Regions from separate parts of the Staphylococcus saccharolyticus genome, predicted to be linked through region 1. Evidence: a T-box and tRNA genes for the amino acid it is inferred to sense, from the RefSeq annotation. Region 1 holds a T-box; the other holds one or more tRNA genes.

Region 1 (11,598 bases):
TTGGCACAATGAAACCATTTATTTTAAAACCTAAAGACGATGATTCAGTAACGCAATTGATTTTGCCAATCAGAACTTACTAGTTGATAGTTAATATTTTTAATAAATTTTAGTTAAATATTCTAATAAAAAAGAGACTGTCTAAATGGCAATCTCTTTTTGTTATTTTAAATTTCATTTTAAAGTCAGTAAGCACTTGTTTTAGAAACAAAAATAAAATTTTGGTAGGAATTTATCCTAACTAGGAAAATTGAGCAAAATGCCCCTCTAAATTTAAATATCATTGATATCATGAAGAATGAGCCAATAATATTTATAAAATTTAGAGCAGTTTTTGATAAAATAAAATATATATCAAAGTAAACGATTTCATTCTTTATTTTAAATGAAATTCAAAGTAAAAAACGGTATAATATACTAATGACACATAAAGAAACGGAGTGATAATTTTGGTTCAAGAAGTTGTTGTTGAAGGAAACATAACTTTAGATCAATTTCTTAAAACTGAGAGCATTATAGAATCTGGGGGACAAGCAAAATGGTTTCTACAAGATTTCGAAGTTTTAATTAATGGAGAACGAGAAACACGTCGTGGCAAAAAATTAGAACATAATGACCGAATTGATATTACAGATATACCTGAAGATACGGGTTCTTTTTTAATCATCCATCAAGGTGAACAATGAAACTCAATACACTCCAATTAGAGAACTATCGTAACTATGAACAAGTTACACTAGATTGTCATCCTGAAGTGAATATTCTTATTGGTGAGAATGCGCAAGGAAAGACAAATTTACTTGAATCAATTTATACATTAGCACTCGCTAAAAGTCATCGTACCTCCAATGATAAGGAACTCATACGTTTTAACTCTGATTATGCTAAAATAGAAGGTGAGCTAAGTTATAGACATGGTACGATGCCACTTACAGTGTTTGTAACTAAAAAAGGTAAACAAGTTAAAGTGAATCATCTTGAGCAGAGTAGACTAACTCAATATATAGGACATTTAAATGTAGTGCTTTTTGCACCGGAGGATTTAAATATTGTTAAAGGTTCTCCGCAGATACGACGTCGTTTCATAGATATGGAGTTAGGACAAATCTCAGCCGTTTACTTAAATGATTTAGCTCAATACCAGCGTATTCTTAAACAAAAGAATAATTATTTAAAGCAATTACAAATTGGACAAAAGAGCGATACAACAATGTTAGAAGTTTTGAATCAACAATTTGCTGAATATGCTTTAAAGGTAACGTTACGTCGAGAGCATTTTATCAAAAAATTAGAAGAACTCGCTCAACCGATTCATTCAGGTATAACTAATGAACGCGAGACATTAGCATTAAAATATTTAGCAAGTTTAAAGTTGAATAGTGATGAGAAGGATGAAAATTCTTTACTCGAAGAAGTCTTAACGTTGTTAAATGAAAATCTACAAAGAGAAAAAGAGAGAGGCGTGTGTCTTTATGGTCCGCATCGTGACGATTTAGGATTTAACGTTGATGGCATGGATGTACAAATATATGGATCTCAAGGTCAACAACGTACGACTGCTTTATCTATTAAGCTAGCAGAAATTGAATTGATGAATATTGAAGTTGGAGAATATCCAATCTTGCTTTTAGATGATGTGCTAAGTGAACTAGATGATTCACGTCAAACACATTTATTGAGTACGATTCAACGTAAGGTACAAACATTTGTAACAACGACATCTGTTGAAGGTATAGATCATGAAATTATGACTAATGCAAGGGTATACCGCATTAGTCAAGGTGAAATACTAAAGTAACGAGAAAGTGATGGTGAATACATTGTCAGATGTAAACAACACAGAAAATTATGGTGCTGGACAGATACAAGTTTTAGAGGGTCTTGAAGCAGTACGTAAAAGACCAGGTATGTATATTGGTTCAACTTCCGAAAGAGGTTTGCACCACTTAGTATGGGAAATTGTTGATAATAGTATTGACGAGGCATTAGCCGGTTATGCTAATCATATAGAGGTCGTAATTGAGAAAGACAATTGGATAAAAGTTACTGACAATGGCCGTGGAATTCCTGTTGATATTCAAGAAAAGATGGGACGTCCTGCTGTCGAGGTTATCTTAACTATACTCCATGCCGGAGGTAAATTCGGAGGTGGCGGATACAAAGTATCTGGGGGTCTTCATGGTGTTGGTTCTTCGGTAGTTAACGCACTTTCACAAGATCTTGAGGTTTATGTACACCGAAATGGTAAGATTCACCATCAAGCTTACAAACAAGGTGTACCGCAATTTGATCTTAAAGTAATCGGAGATACAGATAAAACAGGCACAGCGATACGTTTTAAAGCTGACTCAGAAATCTTTACAGAAACAATTGTCTATAATTATGAAACCTTACAAAAACGTATACGTGAACTTGCTTTCTTGAATAAAGGCATTCAAATTACTTTAAAAGATGAACGTGATGAAGAAGTACGTGAAGACTCTTATCATTATGAGGGCGGTATTAAATCTTATGTAGATTTATTAAATGAGAATAAAGAACCTCTACATGAGGAGCCTATCTACATACATCAATCTAAAGATGATATCGAAGTTGAAATTGCACTTCAATACAATAGTGGCTACGCAACAAACTTATTAACTTATGCTAACAATATTCATACCTACGAAGGCGGGACACATGAAGATGGCTTTAAACGTGCTTTAACACGTGTTCTTAATAGCTATGGTATCCAAAGTAAGATTATCAAAGAAGATAAATTATCTGGTGAAGATACACGTGAAGGATTAACAGCAATTGTATCTATCAAACATGGCGACCCACAATTCGAAGGACAAACTAAGACTAAATTAGGTAACTCTGAGGTACGTCAAGTTGTAGATAGATTATTTTCTGAGCATTTTGAACGTTTCTTATACGAGAATCCACCCGTTGGTCGCATTATTGTAGAAAAAGGGATTATGGCATCTCGTGCACGTGTGGCTGCTAAAAAGGCACGTGAAGTAACACGTCGTAAATCAGCATTGGATGTTTCAAGCTTACCAGGTAAATTAGCTGATTGTTCTAGTAAAAATCCTGAAGAAAGTGAGATTTTCTTAGTAGAGGGTGACTCTGCCGGGGGGTCTACAAAATCGGGTCGTGATTCAAGAACGCAAGCAATATTACCTTTAAGAGGGAAAATCTTAAACGTGGAAAAAGCACGTCTTGATCGTATATTAAATAACAATGAAATTCGTCAAATGATTACGGCGTTTGGTACAGGTATTGGTGGCGAATTTGATATTACTGAAGCACGTTATCATAAAATTGTAATTATGACAGATGCTGATGTAGATGGCGCACATATTCGTACGTTGTTACTGACATTCTTCTATCGTTTTATGAGACCATTGATTGAAGCGGGTTATGTATACATTGCTCAACCGCCTTTATACAAACTTACTCAAGGTAAACAAAAATATTATGTCTTTAACGATAGAGAGTTAGACAAACTTAAACAAGAATTAAATCCGACACCTAAATGGTCAATCTCTCGTTACAAAGGTCTTGGAGAAATGAATGCGGATCAGTTATGGGAGACAACAATGAATCCTGAATACCGTTCAATGTTACAAGTAAGACTTGAAGATGCGATTGATGCAGATCAAACATTTGAAATGTTAATGGGTGACGTTGTAGAAAATCGTAGACAATTTATCGAGGATAATGCAGTTTACGCTAACCTAGATTTCTAAGCATTATGAACTGAACATTTGAAGGAGGACTCTTGATGGCTGAATTACCTCAATCAAGAATTAATGAACGAAATATAACCAGTGAAATGCGTGAATCATTCTTAGACTATGCCATGAGTGTTATTGTTTCTCGTGCATTACCTGATGTTAGAGATGGATTAAAGCCAGTACATCGTCGTATCCTGTATGGTTTAAATGAACAAGGTATGACGCCTGACAAACCTTATAAGAAATCGGCACGTATTGTTGGGGACGTCATGGGTAAATATCACCCTCATGGTGACTCTTCAATCTATGAAGCAATGGTAAGAATGGCTCAAGATTTTAGTTATCGTTATCCACTTGTTGATGGGCAAGGTAACTTTGGTTCAATGGATGGTGATGGTGCCGCAGCTATGCGTTATACCGAAGCCCGTATGACTAAAATTACTTTAGAACTTTTACGTGATATTAACAAAGATACAATTGATTTTATTGACAACTATGATGGTAATGAAAGAGAGCCGTCAGTTTTACCTGCACGTTTCCCTAACTTATTAGTAAATGGTGCCGCAGGAATTGCCGTTGGTATGGCTACTAATATTCCTCCTCACAATTTAACTGAAGTCATTGATGGAGTACTTAGTTTAAGTAAGAATCCTAATATTAAAATTAATGAATTGATGGAAGATATTCAAGGTCCTGATTTTCCTACGGCAGGTTTAATTCTAGGGAAAAGTGGTATTCGTCGTGCTTATGAAACAGGTCGCGGTTCAATTCAAATGCGTTCACGTGCTGAAATAGAAGAACGTGGTGGTGGACGTCAACGTATTATAGTTACTGAAATACCTTTCCAAGTTAATAAAGCACGAATGATAGAAAAGATTGCGGAACTTGTAAGAGATAAAAAAATTGAAGGTATTACAGATTTACGTGATGAAACAAGTTTACGTACAGGTGTTAGAATAGTTATTGATATACGAAAAGATGCAAATGCGAGTGTTATATTAAACAATTTATATAAACAAACACCATTGCAAACGTCATTCGGTGTGAATATGATTGCATTGGTGAATGGTAGGCCTAAGTTAATTAACTTAAAAGAAGCACTCATTCACTATTTAGAGCATCAAAAAACAGTTGTAAGACGTCGTACTGAATATAATTTAAGAAAAGCTAAAGACCGTGCGCATATATTAGAAGGTCTACGTATTGCCCTTGATCATATCGATGAAATTATTACTACAATTCGTGAATCAGAAACAGATAAAATTGCGATGGAAAGCTTACAAGAGAAATTTAAACTTTCTGAACGACAAGCTCAAGCAATTTTAGATATGCGTTTAAGACGTTTAACAGGCTTAGAACGAGATAAGATTGAATCTGAATATAAAGAGCTTCTTGAATATATTAAAGAGTTGGAAGAAATTTTAGCTGATGAGGAAGTTCTACTTCAATTAGTTCGAGATGAACTCTCTGAAATTAAAGAACGTTTTGGAGATGAACGTCGTACTGAAATTCAATTAGGTGGCTTAGATGATCTTGAAGATGAAGATTTAATTCCTGAAGAACAAATTGTCATAACATTAAGTCATAATAATTATATTAAACGCTTACCAGTATCTACATATCGTTCTCAAAACCGTGGTGGTCGTGGCGTACAAGGTATGAATACATTGGAAGAAGACTTTGTAAGTCAATTAGTAACGCTAAGTACACATGATCATGTTCTCTTCTTTACCAATAAAGGTCGTGTCTACAAACTCAAAGGTTACGAAGTACCTGAACTTTCACGACAATCTAAAGGTATTCCCGTTGTTAATGCGATAGAACTTGAGAACGATGAGAATATTAGTACGATGATTGCCGTTAAAGATCTTGAAAGTGAAGATGATTACCTTGTATTTGCGACAAAACGAGGTATCGTAAAACGTTCATCATTAAGTAACTTTTCTCGTATCAATAGAAATGGTAAAATAGCGATTAATTTCAAAGAAGATGACGAATTAATTGCGGTACGTTTAACTAATGGTAATGAAGATATTTTAATTGGTACAGCGCATGCATCACTTATTAGATTCCCAGAATCTACATTGCGTCCTTTAGGTCGAACTGCAGCAGGTGTTAAGGGTATCACACTACGCGAAGGTGATATCGTAGTAGGTCTTGATGTTGCACTTGCAGAAAGTGAAGATGAAGTCTTAGTTGTTACTGAAAATGGTTATGGTAAACGTACACCAGTAAGTGAGTATCGATTATCTAATCGTGGTGGTAAAGGTATTAAGACAGCTACAATCACAGAACGTAATGGAAATATCGTTTGTATTACAACCGTTACTGGCGAAGAAGACTTAATGGTTGTAACTAACTCGGGTGTCATTATTCGAATTGATGTTCATGACATTTCTCAAAATGGACGTGCTGCTCAAGGTGTCCGTCTAATGAAACTAGGCGATGGTCAATTTGTTTCAACAGTTGCTAAGGTTAAAGAAGAAGAGCTACAAGATGAAGATAGTGATGAACAATCTTCTAATGAAGAAACAACGGTAAATGTAGAAACAAGTGATAATGATGGTCACATTGATTTAAGACAAGACTTCATGGATCGTGTGAATGAAGATATCGAAAGTGCATCTGATAATGAAAATAGTGATGAATAACATATAATATAAAAAGCAAGTTCTGACATCATAAGGTGTGAGAACTTGTTTTTTTAGACTTACCTATTTTCTAAGGATGTCTAAATTATTTAAAGAAACACACGCTTAACATGCTTTAAAATGAAAAAAGCTATGCTAGGCATGTTTTTTAATAACTATTAACCTTCTAATTCTTTCATTACATATGGAATCTCACTGATTAATCGAGAAGGTGGTACTACATACATTTTATCAGAAAGTTTTTCACCAATGTAGCTATGCATGTATGTAGCACTTGTCACTGCATCTTTAAAATTATCAAATTGTCCAACGAAACTTGTAATCATACCAGCAAGTGTATCCCCCATACCACCAGTAGCCATCGCAGGTGTACCAATAGGTAGTTTGTAGACTTCATCATTATTAAAGTAGATTTCTGTACCATGCTTTTTTAGTACAACGGTAGCACCTAAACGCTCAACCGCTTCAAGATTGTGCTCATAAGTTTGTTCTTCAATTGAAATGCTACTTAAACGTTCCCATTCTTTCTGATGTGGTGTGAAAACAACACGACACGTTGGAATTTGAGGTTTCAACTTACTAAATATAGTGATGGCATCCCCATCAACAATTAAGTTTTGATGTGGCTGTATATTTTGAAGTAAAAATGTAATGGCATTATTACCTTTAAAATCGATACCTAGACCTGGTCCAATTAGAATACTATCAGTCGCTTCAATCATTTTTGTTAGCATTTTCGTATCATTAATATCAATAACCATTGCTTCAGGACAACGAGAGTGTAACGCAGCATGATTATTAGGATGAGTTGCTACAGTAATTAAACCACTGCCACTATAAACGCAAGCACGTGCAGCAAGCATAATCGCGCCACCCATATTAGCAGAACCACCAATTAATAAGATTTTGCCATAATCACCTTTATGCGTTTCATCTTTTCTTATAGGAATGTTAACTGAGTTTAACGTTTCCATAATACTTAACCTCCCTAAAAAGTAATGTTTTAAATAGTTGTAAAAGTTATTAGATTAAAAGCTAAAACTCGCATGAGGAGTTTTTGTTTTAACTATATTTAAATAAACAGTCATTTTACTTACTTTGAGTCTTCTCTTATATAAATACAATAGAAAATACTATACCTGTAAATGACTTTCGTCAATAGTTTATTCAAACTCTTTATATTGAGATGACTAAGTTACTTATTTTATCCGTCAAATCCTATATTATATATACTTTAATTCATTAAAATAGCACATTAATAATATATTATTAAATTTTAAAAATATATTATTATTAAAATTTCATATAAAGGGATTGTTTCAATGATATTATTTTTAGATAGGGAGTCATTAACGATTAAAGAGATTAAGAAACTTTTAAATCAAGATTTACATATTGATATTAGAGAAGAAGCACTTGAGTGCGTAAGGAATAGTTGTCAAGTTGTTGAACGTATTATTGAAAAAAAGGAAACGATGTATGGTATCACTACAGGCTTCGGTTTATTTAGTGATGTTCGCATTGATTCAGGACAATATAATGAATTACAAGTCAACCTAATACGTTCGCATGCATGTAGTATAGGGGAGCCATTTTCAGAAGAAGTTGCATTAGTCATGATGATATTACGCCTAAACACATTGTTGAAGGGTCACTCTGGGGTAACACTAGAATTAGTAGAACAATTGAAATACTTTATTAATGAACGCATCATCCCAGTCATTCCTCAACAAGGTTCTTTAGGGGCATACGGAGATCTTGCATCCTTATCTCATCTGGCACTCGGACTTATAGGAGAAGGTGATGTTTATTATGACAGTCAACAACTAACAAGCTTTGATGTCTTAGATAAATTAGGACGTAAGCCACTAAAATTACAAGCTAAAGAAGGGTTAGCGCTTATCGATGGTACCCAAGCGATGACAGCGCAAGGAGTGATTAATTGTATTGAAGCAGAAGACCTGGCGTATCAGGCAGAATGATTGCCTCGCTAACGCATCAATCACTTAACGGCATAATTGATGCGTATGATGAATGCGTGCATAAAGATAAGAAACTTTCAAGAACAAATTGAAGTAGCACAACGTATGCGACAATGACTTAAAGATTCTCAATTAACGACACATCAAGCTGAGTTACGTGTTCAGGATGCATATACCTTACGTTGTATACCGCAAATTCATGGCGCAAGCTTTCAAGTTTTTAATGATGTTAAAGAGAAGTTAGAATTTGAAATGAACGCTGCCAATGATAATCCGCTTATCTTTGATGAGGGAGATAAAACATTCGTTATTTCTGGTGGGAACTTCCATTGTCGATCAATAGCATTTACATTAGATCATCTAAAACTCGGTGTAAGTGAATTAGCAAATGTGTCTAAACGGTGTCTAGAACGTTTAGTTAATCCACAGTTAAATGGTGATTTACCTGCATTTTTAAATCCAGAGCCTGTATTACAGAGTGGTGCAATGATTATGCAGTATGCAGCAGCTAGTCTTGTTTCGGAAAATAAAACCCTTATACATCCCGCAAGTGTGGACTCCATTCCGTCTTCAGCAAATCAAGAAGACCATGTGTCAATGGGAACTATCGCTTCAAGACACGGGTATCAAATGATTGAGAATACAAGACGTATGATTGCCATGGAGTATATTGTCGTATTACAAGCTGTTGAAGAAAAAGGTATCAATCAACTTTCACCAAAAACCTATGAAAAATATATTGAATACCGTAAAATTGTACCTTCAATCACAAAAGATCGACAATTCCATAAAGATATTGAAGTGGTCTCTCAATATTTAAAAGCCCATGCATATTATGAATGAAATTTAAATATGAAAGAATGGTTGCAATTTTAAAATAACTTGAAATGTTATAATGACTTTGCTATATTAAAATTAACTTAATAAAACATTGTTCGTAGGCTAAGTAACATGGATGACACGGTTTCAGAGAGCTTGTGGTGAGTGAGAACAAGTAATCGACATTAATGCGAATCTACCTACTATATAAGAACAATCGGCAATAACCGTTATTTTAGTTAAGTGCAATTTAGAGTAAATATTCTAATTATTTATTTTAAATTGTTAAATAGGGTGGCAACGCGTAGACCACGTCCCTTGTCGGGGATGTGGTCTTTTTTTATTATTTTTTTCACGTGAGTTACCCATATTATATATATTTCATTTGGGAAAGGATGAAGGTTACATGTTAGACATTCGTTTATTTAGAAATGAACCTGAGAAAGTTAAGAGCAAAATTGAATTAAGAGGCGACGATCCTAAAGTTGTTGACCAAGTTTTAGAATTAGATGAACAACGCCGTGAATTGATCAGTAAAACTGAAGAAAGGAAGGCGAAAAGAAATAAAGTGAGTGAAGAAATCGCTCAAAAAAAACGTAACAAAGAAAATGCTGATGATGTTATTGCAGAAATGCGTAACTTAGGTGACGAAATTAAAGACATCGATACTCAACTTAATGACGTTGATAATAAAATAAGAGACATTTTAATTCGTATCCCTAACTTAATTAATGATGACGTACCTCAAGGTGCTTCTGATGAAGAAAATGTTGAATTAAAAAAATGGGGCACCCCTCGTGAATTTGACTTCGAACCAAAAGCACACTGGAATTTAGTTGAAGAATTAAAAATGGCAGACTTTGAACGTGCTGCGAAAATATCAGGTGCTCGTTTCGTATACCTTACTAAAGATGGTGCATTATTAGAACGTGCCTTAATGAACTACATGTTAACTAAACATACAACGCAACATGGTTACACTGAAATGATGACACCTCAATTAGTTAATGCTGATACAATGTTTGGTACAGGCCAATTACCTAAATTCGAAGAAGATTTATTTAAAGTTGAAAAAGAAGGTCTATACACGATTCCAACTGCTGAAGTACCTTTAACAAACTTCTACAGAGATGAAATTATTCAACCAGGTGTACTTCCAGAATTATTTACAGCTCAAACTGCATGTTTCCGTAGTGAAGCAGGATCAGCTGGTAGAGATACAAGAGGATTAATTCGTTTACACCAATTTGATAAAGTTGAAATGGTTCGTATTGTAGAGCCTGAAGATTCTTGGAATGCTTTAGAAGAAATGACACAAAATGCTGAAGCTATCTTAGAAGAGTTAGGCTTACCTTATCGTCGTGTAATCTTATGTACTCGTGACATTGGTTTCAGTGCTAGTAAAACATATGACTTAGAAGTTTGGTTACCAAGTTACAATGATTATAAAGAAATTAGTTCTTGTTCAAACTGTACTGATTTCCAAGCACGTCGTGCAAATATTCGCTTCAAACGTGATACTTCTTCTAAACTGGAATTAGTACATACATTAAATGGTAGTGGTTTAGCTGTTGGTCGTACATTCGCAGCTATCGTTGAAAACTATCAAAACGAGGATGGCACAATCACAATTCCTGAAGCATTAGTACCATTCATGGGTGGTAAAACTAAAATTGAAAAACCAATTAAATAATGTGATTTAAATACACAAGTGAGTAGATTGGAATCTTTAAGATTCTTGTCTACTCTTTTTATTTAGAGGAATAGATCTTATCAAACAATAAGTTATACCACCTATTTAAGTTTAGAAAAGTTATTAGAATTTGAGACATGTTAGTTTTTGTAAAAGAAAGTCTAGAGTAATTCTTGAAATTCTGTATGTTTTAAAACGTTGTTAGGAAAGAAATATAATTGAGATGTTTGTCTAACCGAATACAAACGGTAGTCTAAAACAAATGTATAATCTTAATAGTTACAACACGACAGTATTTATTTTTTAGCCATGTGACAATTTGAGTCTATTAAAATGTCTAGGTGTTGGAAATACTTTTTTTAATTATAAGCGTGATTGCTATGATGCTACTTTTTAGAATAGTACTGCCTTCATAATGTAGCATTATAATATTTACAATGATAAATGCATGTTTAAGTATATTGAAAGTAAAAAAGGAGATATATTAAGAAATCAATGTTTGATTTCATTATAGCTCCCTTTTTAAGCAATGATATTTAAAAATCTATTTTACATATACTAATGTTAATTTGATGCATATGCAGAAAGTGGATAATGATCTGAATAGTCGTTATATTTGTAAGTTTTACCCCAAGATTTTACTGACCATTCTGGTGACTTCACTTTGTGTGTATAATTATGCCATGAGCTTGGTTGCGCATGGTCTCGATCTAATAAAATATAATCTAAAT
Region 2 (11,598 bases), 2.2 Mb from region 1:
CTTACCGATCGTAATGGATTAAGGCCAGGTCGTTACACTATAACTAAAGATAATTTTATTGTTTTTTCATCTGAGGTAGGTGTAATTGACGTTCCTGAAGAAAATGTGGCTTTTAAGGGGCAATTGAATTCAGGAAAGCTATTGTTGGTCGACTTTTTACAAAATAAAGTTGTAGAGAATAATGAGTTGAAAGCAGATATTGCGAATGAGTTACCTTACGAACAATGGTTAAAAGAGAATAAGACGTCGTATGATTTAGATAATATTGACTATCAACCTTCTGAGTGGAGTGATGATACATTATTCCGTTTACAAAAACAGTTCGCTTATACAAAAGAAGATATAAGCAAATATATGACGGAGTTAGTAACAAATAGGAAAGATCCTATTGGAGCTATGGGTTATGATGCACCTATTGCTGTACTGAATGATAAGCCTGAATCATTGTTTAATTATTTTAAACAATTGTTTGCACAAGTAACAAACCCTCCAATTGACGCATATCGAGAGAAAATCGTCACTAGCGAACTATCCTATTTAGGTGGCGAAGGAAATTTACTTCATCCTGATGTTTCTGCGTTACAACGTATCCAATTAAAAAAAACAGTCTTAACTGAGGCTCAGTTGGCAACTATAGATGTAACACGTTTCAAAGTGACATATCTATCTACGTTATATACTGATCAACTTGAGAATAGTTTAACTGACTTAGGCAAACAAGCGATAAAAGCTGTTAAAAATGGCGCAAAAATTTTAGTTTTAGATGATAAGCCACTTGTAAATGAGAGTGGTTATGCGATGCCAATGTTACTAGCATTGAGTCATATTCACCAATTATTAATTCGTGAAGGTTTAAGAATGGAGACTAGTCTAGTTGTTTAATCGGGAGAAACTAGAGAAGTTCACCATGTTGCTTGTCTGCTCGGATATGGTGCAAATGCGGTGGTACCTTATTTTACTCAGCGTACGATTGAACAATTAACGCTCCAAGGACAGCTTTCAGATGAAGTGACTAGGAACGTCGACACATATACTCTAATGTAATATCTGAAGGTGTTATTAAAGTGATGGCTAAAATGGGGATTTCTACGGTTCAAAGTTATCAAGGTGCACAAATTTTTGAAGCGATTGGTTTATCTCAAAAAGTTATTGATCAATATTTCACGGGTACTCAATCGAAATTATCTGGTATTAGTATTGAACAAATTGATGAGGAGAATAAAGCTAGACAAAGTGGTGCGTCAGACTACCTTGAATCAGGAAGTACATTCCAATGGAGACAACAAGGTCAGCATCATGCCTTTAATCCTCGTATAATTTTCCTGTTACAACATGCATGTAGAGACAATAATTATGAGCTATTTAAGGAATTTTCAGAGGAAGTAAATTTTAAACGTATTGATCATATACGACATTTGTTAGGATTCAAACCTCAACGTGCGATAGATATTAGTAGAGTTGAACCTGCAAGTGAGATTGTTAAACGTTTTAACACTGGTGCGATGAGTTATGGGTCTATTTCAGCAGAAGCACATGAGACGTTAGCTCAAGCGATGAATCAAATAGGTGGTAAGAGTAACAGTGGCGAAGGCGGCGAAGACCCATCACGTTATGAAACTCAAAAAGATGGTAGCAATAAAATAAGTGCGATAAAACAAGTTGCATCTGGTCGTTTTGGTGCAACGAGTGACTATTTGCAACACGCTAGAGAAATTCAAATAAAAGTTGCGCAAGGCGCTAAGCCAGGGGAAGGTGGGTCAGTTACCTAGTTCAAAAGTGTATCCATGGATAGCTGAAACTAGGGGTTCAACAGTAGGTATCGGTTTGATATCTCCGCCACCTCATCATGATATATATTCAATAGAGGATTTAGCTCAACTTATACATGATTTGAAAAATTCAAATATAGAGGCAGATATTGCAGTTAAACTCGTATCCAAAACAGGAGTAGGTACAATAGCTTCAGGCGTAGTAAAAGCTTTTGCAGACAAAATCGTGATTAGTGGTTACGATGGTGGAACTGGGGCATCACCTAAGACAAGTATTCAGCATGTAGGTGTACCTTGGAAAATCGGTCTAGCTGAAACACACCAAACACTGAAACTCAATCATTTACGTAGCCGTGTGAAATTAGAAACGGATGGTAAGTTGCTAACAGGAAAGGATGTTGCATACGCATGTGCGCTTGGGGCAGAAGAATTTGGCTTTGCCACAGCTCCGCTCGTTGTTTTAGGTTGCATTATGATGAGAGTGTGTCATAACGGTACATGTCTAGTAGGTGTGGCGACACAAAACAAAGATCTACGTGCTCTATTTAGAGGAAAGGCACAATATGTTGTGAATTTTATGTACTTTGTTGCTGAGGAACTAAGGGAAATTTTAGCTTCATTAGGTTTAGAAACGGTAGAAGAGTTAGTTGGACGTACAGATTTTCTTAAGCGTTCGTCTCAACTAAAAGTTGGAAGTAAAGCGGCTACAATTCAAATAGAGAATTTAATCGAATACTTTGATGGACCGAATACAAAGGAAATTTCTTAACAACATCCATTGGATATAGGTTTTGATCTAAATTATTTATATCCAGATGCGAAACACAGTATTGAGAGTGGTCATTCATTTACTGGTAGTTATGTTATAAATAATGAACAACGCGATGTAGGTGTTATTACAGGTAGTTCTATTACAAGACATTACGGTGAAGAAGGATTGCCTGAAGATACAATTTTTGTATATACAGAAGGTCATGCGGGACAAAGTTTAGCTGCCTATGCACCGAAAGGTTTAACCATACATCATACAGGTGATGCCAACGATTATGTTGGGAAAGGCTTATCCGGTGGAACGGTTATTGTTAAAGCACCTAATGTTAAAAGAGAAAATGAAATTATTGTTGGTAATGTTAACTTTTATGGAGCGTCCAAAGGTAAAGCTTATATCAATGGTAAGGCAGAAGAACGTTTTTGTATAAGAAATAGTGGGGCTGATGTCGTAGTAGAAGGTATTGGTGATCATGAACTCGAATATATGACTGGCGGACATGTCATTATTTTAAGAGATGTAGGTAAAAACTTTGGTCAAGGTATGAGTGGTGGTGTGAGTTATATCTTCCCTTCAGATGTAGAAAGATTTAAAAAGGTAAATGTACTGGAAACTTTAGAATTTAGTGATGTGTGTCATGAAGAAGAAAAGACTCTAATTAGAGAGATGCTTGAAGCGCATTATAAATATACTCATAGTACTAAAGCTCAAAAATTATTGGATCAATTTGAAAGTGTTGAACAATTTGTAGTGAAAGTTATTCCAAAAGACTATAAATTAATGATGCAAAAGATTGATTTACAAAAACGTAAAATTGAACGTGAAGACGAGGCAACACTTGCAGCGTTCTACGATGATAGAAAAAATATTGAAAAAGAATTACAACCAGCAGTTATCTATTAGGAAAGTGAGGGATTTATCATGGGCGAATTTAAAGGATTTATGAAATATAATAAACAGTCTCTATCAGAATTGTCTTTGGTAGACCGTCTTTCTAATCATGAAGTGTTTCAACAACGTTTTACAAAGGAGGATGCCTCAATTCAAGGTGCGTGTTGTATGGATTGTGGGACACCATTTTGTCAAACAGGTCAACCTTATGGAAGAGAAACGATAGGTTGTCCTATAGGAAACTACATTCCTGAATGGAATGATTTAGTCTATCATCAAGATTTTAAAACGGCATATGAGAGATTAAGCGAAACAAATAATTTTTCTGAATTTACTGGAAGAGTATGTCCAGCCCCTTGTGAAAATTCTTGTGTCATGAAAATTAATAGGGAGTCAGTAGCGATTAAAGGTATCGAACGTACGATTATAGATGAAGCGTATGATAACGGATGGGTTCAACCTAAATATCCTGAAGACAATAAACCCCAAACAATTGCAATTGTAGGTAGTGGGCCAGCTGGACTTACAGCAGCAGAAGAATTGAATATTAAAGGTTTAAAGTGACAGTGTATGAAAAAGCGCATGAATCTGGTGGTTTACTAATGTATGGTATACCGAATATGAAACTAGATAAAGAAGTTGTTCGTCGCAGGATATCATTGATGAAGGAGGCAGGAATTGTTTTTAAAACAGGTGTCGAAATTGGTGTTGATATGAGTCGAGAAACACTTGAAGAGATGTTTGATGCAATTATTCTTTGTACAGGTTCTCAAAATGCAAGAGACTTACCTTTAGAGGGACGCATGGGGCTTGGAATACGCTTCGCTATGGATTTACCTCACTGAACAAACTCAGTATTTAAATGGTGAGATTGATGATGTATCTATCACTGCTAAAGATAAGAATGTTATAATCATAGGTGCTGGTGATACTGAAGCCGATTGTGTGGCTACTGCGTTGCGTGAGAACTGTAAATCTATCGTTCAGTTTAATAAATATACTAAGCAACCCGAAGAAATAACTTTTGAAAGTAACACCTCATGGCCTCTGGCAATGCCTGTATTTAAGATGGATTATGCCCATAAAGAATATGAAGCTAAGTTCGGTCAAGAGCCACGTGCTTAAGGAGTTCAAACAATGCGATATGATGTAGACGATCAAGGTAATGTTAGAGGACTATACACTCAAATATTAAAGGAAACGTCTGATGGTATGGTCATAGAAGATGGGCCTGAACGATTTTGGCTTGCTGACTTAGTCTTATTATCTATCGGTTTTATTGGAACGGAGACAACTGTTCCACATGCTTTTGAGATTCATACTGAACGTAATAAGATTGTAGCAAACAATGTTGACTTCCAAACTAATCATCCTAAAATTTTTGCAGCAGGGGATGCTCGACGCAGGCAAAGTTTAGTTGTTTGGGCCATTAAAGAAGGTCGTGCTATTGCCCAGTCAGTTGATAAATATTTAAGTAATAAAATTCTAGTGTAGATACAATAATAATTATATTGACTTTTAATGAACGCTATTATATGATTGTTATTGTGTTCTTTGGAGGAATACCCAAGTCCGGCTGAAGGGATCGGTCTTGAAAACCGACAGGGCCTTAACGGGCCGCGGGGGTTCGAATCCCTCTTCCTCCGCCATTAGAATTAAATTCCAAGACTAATAGATACAAAAGGCAAGTACTTATTTTAATGAGTATTTGCCTTTTTTATATTGTATTTGTAATCTTTATAAACACGAGCGAAATTTCGGAATTAATCCATTATTTAGAGGAGTTAAATTTAGAATGGCCAGTATCTATTTTTTTACGATTTCATGTAAGCCTTTATATAACTTATCTAGACAAGTTATACTTTTTATAAGAAAGTAAGGGAGTGAAATGTATGGCTGTAAAAAGAAAAGATGTAAATGCCATTGTTGAAGCAATTGGTGGAAAGCAAAATTTAGATAAAGCAACACACTGTGTAACACGTCTAAGATTAGTGCTAAAAAATGATAGTGAAGTTGATAAAACTGTATTAGATGAAAATCTACTAGTAAAAGGACAATTTAAAGCAGACCATCAATATCAAATAGTTATAGGACCTGGTACAGTAGATGAAGTATATAAACAATTTATTGAAGAAACAGGCGTTGAAGCATCATCAAAAAATGAGAAAAAAAAGCAGCTGCACAAAAGGGTAATCCATTACAACGTTTAATTAAATTATTGGGAGACATTTTCATCCCTATATTGCCGGCTATAGTTACTGCAGGTTTACTCATGGGTATTAGCAATATACTTACTATGAAAGGTTTATTTGGCCCTGAAAAATTAATTGAAATGTATCCACAAATTGCAGATATTTCCGATATCATCAATGTGATTGCAAACACAGCTTTCATATTTTTACCAGCTTTAATTGGATGGAGTAGTATGAGAGTATTTGGTGGGAGTCCTATATTAGGTTTAGTGCTCGGTGAATCTCCAACTTGTCTCTCAATACGATATCGGCAAAACGAATATACCAACTTGGAATATATTTGGTTTACATATTAAACAACTTAATTATCAAGGACAGGTATTGCTGGTTCTTATAGCAACGTATATTTTAGCAAAACTTGAAAAAGTATTAAACAAAGTAGTTCATGCCTCCATTAAAGTGCTCGTTGTTGGACCAGTTGCTTTGCTTGTGACTGGATTCTTAGCGTTTATTATTGTTGGTCCTGTCGTACTTCTTATTGGTACTGGTATTACCAACGCAGTTACTTTTGTTTTTGAACACGTTGGTTGGCTTGGTGGAGCTATCTATGGCTTGGTTTATGCACCGCTTGTTATTACAGGTTTACACCATATGTTCTTAGCTGTTGATTTTCAGTTGATGGGTAGTCGATTAGGAGGCACATATTTATGGCCGATAGTAGCCATCTCAAATATATGTCAAGGTTATACAACTTTTGGGGCTTGGTATGTCTATAAACGACGTCGGATGTCTAAGAAATAAGGCTTAGCTTTAACATCAGGAGTGTCAGGACTGCTTGGAGTTACTGAACCCGCTTTGTTTGGTGTCAATTTGCCATTGAAATATCCATTTATCGCAGCAATATCTACATCTTGTGTGTTAGGTGGAATTATCGGAGCTAACCAAGTTTTAGGAAAAGTAAGTGTCGGAGGAGTACCAGCTATTATCTCAATCCAAAAAGAGTTTTGGTTGATTTATGGTATTATTACGGTTTTAGCAATTATTGTTCCATTCTTTATAACCATTTTCCTATCAAAGTTAAGCAAACAAGAAGTTAAAGAAATGGTAGAAGAATTTGTGGCAGACTAACGATAAATTGTGAAATTTAAAAGTAAAATTGTTAAAAGGTGGGAAAATTATGTCACGGAATGATTGGAGAAAATCGGTAGTTTATCAAATTTATCCTAAATCATTTAATGATACGACTGGAAATGGCAAAGGAGATTTAAATGGTATTATTGAAAAGTTTGATTATCTAGAGTTTTTAGGTGTCGATTATTTATGGCTTACACCTATATATGAATCTCCAATGAATGATAATGGATACGATATTAGTAATTACTTACAGATTAATGAGCAATTTGGAACGATTGACGACTTTAAGAGACTTGTAGATGAAGCACATCATCGAGGTTTAAAAATCATGTTAGATATTGTTATCAATCATACATCCACAGAACACAAGTGGTTTAAAGAAGCCCAGTCCTCTAAAGAAGGTTCTTTAAGAGATTATTATTTCTTTAGACAATCGGATGATGGACCACCAACAAATTGGGAATCCAAATTTGGTGGTAACGCTTGGGAATATGATGATAAAACGGATGAATACTATCTACATTTATTTGATGTTTCTCAAGCTGATTTAAATTGGGACAATCTGAAGGTAAGACAAGAATTATATCAAATTGTTAATTATTGGATTGACTTTGGTGTTGACGGTTTTAGATTTGACGTCATTAATCTGATATCAAAAGGTGAGTTCAAGGATTCTTCGAAAATTGGGAAGGAATTCTATACGGATGGACCACATGTACATAAGTATTTAAATGAACTAAATCGTCATACCTTTGGTGATAAAGAGTTAATGACCGTAGGAGAAATGTCTTTAACGACTATTAATCATTGTATTAAGTACACTCAACCTGAAAGACAAGAATTAAATAGTGTTTTTAATTTCCATCATTTAAAAGTTGATTACGCCAATGGAGAAAAATGGACATATGCCGAATATGATTTCCAACAATTGACAAAGAGATTAATGGAATGGCAAGTAGGTATCTATGAAGGTGGAGGGTGGAACGCAATATTTTGATGTAATCATGATCAACCAAGAATAGTATCTAGATTTGGAGATGCTACGACTGAGGAATTACGTCAAAAAAGTGCAAAGACTTTAGCTATTGCACTACACATGTTACAAGGTACACCTTATATCTATCAAGGTGAGGAGATTGGTATGACCAATCCTCGTTTTGAAACTATCGATCAATACCGTGATGTTGAATCTTTAAACGCCTTTAAAGAATTAAAAAGTAAAGGTTATTCTGAGGAATATATATTAAAAATATTAAGTCAGAAATCCAGAGATAATTCACGTACCCCAATGCAATGGAGTAATAGTAAAGAAGCTGGTTTTACGAGGGGTAAATCATGGATAAATGTTACATCTAATTACAAAAATGTGAATGTCGACCAAGCAATTAAAGATTCCAATTCAGTACTGCACACTTATCGACGACTGATAGAATTACGTCACGATTATGATATTTTAACATACGGAAATATTACACCTTTATATATGAACCACGATCAACTTTTTACATATCGTCGTGATTATCAATCTACTTCTTGGCTTGTGATTGCCAACTTTTCGAAAGAAGTTATAAAATTACCGACTGATTTAAATACTGAAGGAGATATTATTATTCAAAATGGTAAAATAACGAATAATGAAATATCTGGTTTTGGTTCGATAGTCATTGAGACGCATGAATTTTGAAGAATGAGGCAACAACCATGAAACAAAAGAAGTTTTTAACTATTTATAATGAACTTAAAAGTAATATCTTAACTCAAGATTTAAATTATGGTAATCAGTTACCTTCTGAGTATGACTTAGTTTCTACTTATGATGCTTCGCGTGAGACTGTTAGAAAAGCATTACATATGCTAGAACAAGATGGAATGATTCAAAAAATCCGAGGTAAAGGTTCAGTGGTTATTTATCAAGAAATTACTGAATTTCCATTTTCTGAGTTAATTAGCTTTAAAGAAGTAAAAGAAGAATTAGATCTTAAACACGAAACAAATGTGATTTTAAACGAAATTGTAGAAGCACAAGCATTTCCTGAAGTTCAAAGAGAGTTAGAGGTTTCTGACAATGAAAAATTAGTTCATATTCAACGGACACGTTCTATTCACAATAAAGTGAAAATCTTCGATGAAGATTTCTTCTTGAAATCAGTAGTTGAGGCAATCACTAAAGGTATAGCTCAAGACTCAATTTATGCGTATTTAGAGAATAAATTGAAATTAGATATAAGTTATTCAAGTAAAGCAATTACATTTGAATCTTTTTCATCTTTGGACTATGAAATTTTTGGGAATCATCTCACGCCTTTTACGGCTACTGTCAGAAGTACTGTTTTTTTAAAAGATACCACATGTTTTCAATATAATATTTCAAAGCATTTAGCTACAGAGTTTAAATTTAAAGAGTTTTCAAGACGGCGATAATTAAATTGTGTTGAAGTTTAAGAAAAGTTTCATGTTTGAAATTTTTTTGATAAAGGTAAGAGTAAAAAATGAAATTTTTACGCTTGCAAAGAGATACTCAATTATAGTATTATAAGCTTTGCCGTGCTAGGTGGGGAGGTAGCGGTTCCCTGTACTCGAAATCCGCTTTATGCGAGACTTAATTCCTTTGTTGAGGGCGCATTTTTGTAAAGTCTGCCCGAAGCACGTAGTGTTTGAAGATTTCGGTCCTATGCAATATGAACCCATGAATCATGTCAGGTCCTGACGGAAGCAGCATTAAGTGGATCCTCATATGTGCCGTAGGGTAGCCGAGATTTAGCTGTCGACTTCGGTAACGTTTATGATATGTGTTCGATACGAAGGTGCATGGTTTTTTAATATTAATTTAAAAAATGAAAATAGATGATTGAGTGACTTTTAGTTGAGTCGCTTTTTTTATTATATGGATTAATTTTTTATAATTTGTTAAGGTTATACCGTTATATAGAATCATTTTAGTAATGGAGTAACATAACACAACAACTATTGAATTTGGAGGATACATGCAGATTTATTTAAGTACATTAACCGAAGTTGATTACGATACATCATTAGATAGTATTGAAAATAATTATGACCAAAATCCAGAAATGAGTTGGAAAGACCGAGCACGTGTTAAGCATTTAAGAAAGTCCGAGAATTACAATTATGAATTAGAAGTTATAGCTAAAAATGATTCAAATGATGTGGTTGGACATGTCATGCTAGCTGAAGTTTCACTCTTTTCTCAAAGTCGAGAAGAAGTCGCTTTAGCAATCAGTGCACTTTCTGTGGATGCAACTGTTAGAAATCAAGGCTTAGGTAAAGCCCTCTTAAACGCTGTAGAAGAAAGAGCAAATAACCAAGGATACAAAGCAATTTTTGTGAATTGTCATTCAGAGTATTTTAAGCAGGTGGGATATGAAGAAGCTAAACAATTTCATATAAGTATGGAAAACGTTAGTGTAGAAAATCCGTTGCTTGTTAAATTATTGAAACCATATCCTAATGAATGGTCTAGCATGGTAGTTCATTATCCTGAGGTTTTTTATTAATTTTATTTGTAAAGAAAAGTCACAAGCATGATATAATGATGAGTAATTGTTAATGGAGGTGCTAACGTGGATTACCAAGCTTTGTATCGAATGTATAGACCGCAAAGTTTTAATGATGTTGTGGGTCAAACACATGTAACTAAAACGCTACGTAATGCGATATCTAAAGGTAAACAATCGCATGCGTATATCTTTAGTGGGCCTAGAGGAACAGGTAAAACAAGTATTGCTAAAGTATTTGCCAAAGCAATTAATTGTCTGAATAGTAATGATGGAGAGCCTTGTAATGAATGTGCAATATGTAAAGGTATAACTCAAGGAACAAATTCTGATGTCATTGAAATTGATGCTGCAAGTAATAACGGTGTGGATGAAATAAGAAACATTAGAGATAAGGTTAAATATGCACCTAGTGAGTCTAAATACAAAGTTTATATCATTGATGAAGTTCATATGTTAACGACAGGTGCATTTAATGCATTGCTTAAAACTTTAGAGGAACCACCATCACATGCTATTTTTATTTTAGCAACGACAGAGCCTCATAAAATACCACCTACCATTATATCAAGAGCACAACGTTTTGGTTTTAAAGCGATTAGTATGGATCAAATTATCAATCGTTTAAAATACGTTGCTGACGCTCAATCTTTAGACTACGATGAAGCTGCCCTTGAATTTATTGCTAAAGTTTCTGAGGGAGGGATGCGTGATGCATTAAGTATCATGGATCAAGCCATAGCATTCGGGGATGAGCGCCTAACGTTACAAGATGCTTTGAATGTAACTGGCAGCGTTGATGAAGCATCTTTAAATGAATTATTTAAAGATGTCGTCAATAGTAACGTAAAGGAAGCATTTAACAGATATCATCATTTTATATCTGAAGGAAAAGAAGTTAATCGACTTATCAATGATATGATTTATTTTGTGAGAGATACCATTATGAATAAAACATCAGATAAAACGATTGAACATGATGCACTTATTCATTTTGATTTAGATATGTTATATCGAATAATTGATGTTATTAATGATACTTTAGTCTATATTCGATTTAGTGTGAATCAAAATGTTCATTTCGAGGTACTGTTAGTTAAACTTGCGGAAATGATTAAAAATCAACCACAAACTGTACAGAATGTTTCAACAACTGCTGTAGCTACTGAACCTGATAATGAAGTGTTACTTCAACGCTTGGAACAGCTTGAAAGTGAACTGAAAGCTCTGAAAGCACAAGGTGTAAGTAGCGGATCATCTCATCAACAATCTAAAAAACCTGTACGATCAATACAACGTTCGAAAAACGCCTTCTCTATACAACAGAT

What was found. A T-box is a leader RNA that pairs with one kind of tRNA and senses whether it is charged. The one in region 1 lies ahead of serS (serine--tRNA ligase), so its partner is inferred to be a tRNA-Ser.
Region 2: it encodes a tRNA-Ser, which carries the amino acid that the T-box ahead of serS (serine--tRNA ligase) is inferred to sense. The anticodon was not compared.

What each region holds. Positions count from the first base shown of each region.
Region 1 is NZ_UHDZ01000001.1:2,730-14,327, forward strand. It holds gene dnaN (DNA polymerase III subunit beta) at 1-83, shown strand, start outside; gene yaaA (S4 domain-containing protein YaaA) at 441-686, shown strand; gene recF (DNA replication/repair protein RecF) at 683-1,798, shown strand; gene gyrB (DNA topoisomerase (ATP-hydrolyzing) subunit B) at 1,809-3,734, shown strand; gene gyrA (DNA gyrase subunit A) at 3,770-6,373, shown strand; gene DYE57_RS00035 (NAD(P)H-hydrate dehydratase) at 6,532-7,347, opposite strand; partial or broken gene hutH (histidine ammonia-lyase) at 7,696-9,198, shown strand; T-box leader at 9,282-9,496, shown strand; gene serS (serine--tRNA ligase) at 9,581-10,867, shown strand; gene sph (sphingomyelin phosphodiesterase) at 11,432-11,598, opposite strand, start outside.
Region 2 is NZ_UHDZ01000001.1:2,214,112-2,225,709, reverse strand. It holds partial or broken gene gltB (glutamate synthase large subunit) at 1-3,441, shown strand, start outside; partial or broken gene DYE57_RS10915 (glutamate synthase subunit beta) at 3,460-4,923, shown strand; tRNA gene DYE57_RS10910 (tRNA-Ser) at 4,986-5,078, shown strand; partial or broken gene treP (PTS system trehalose-specific EIIBC component) at 5,322-6,749, shown strand; partial or broken gene DYE57_RS10900 (alpha,alpha-phosphotrehalase) at 6,799-8,439, shown strand; gene treR (trehalose operon repressor) at 8,457-9,176, shown strand; RNA gene ffs (signal recognition particle sRNA large type) at 9,298-9,567, shown strand; gene DYE57_RS10885 (GNAT family N-acetyltransferase) at 9,740-10,270, shown strand; gene dnaX (DNA polymerase III subunit gamma/tau) at 10,337-11,598, shown strand, end outside.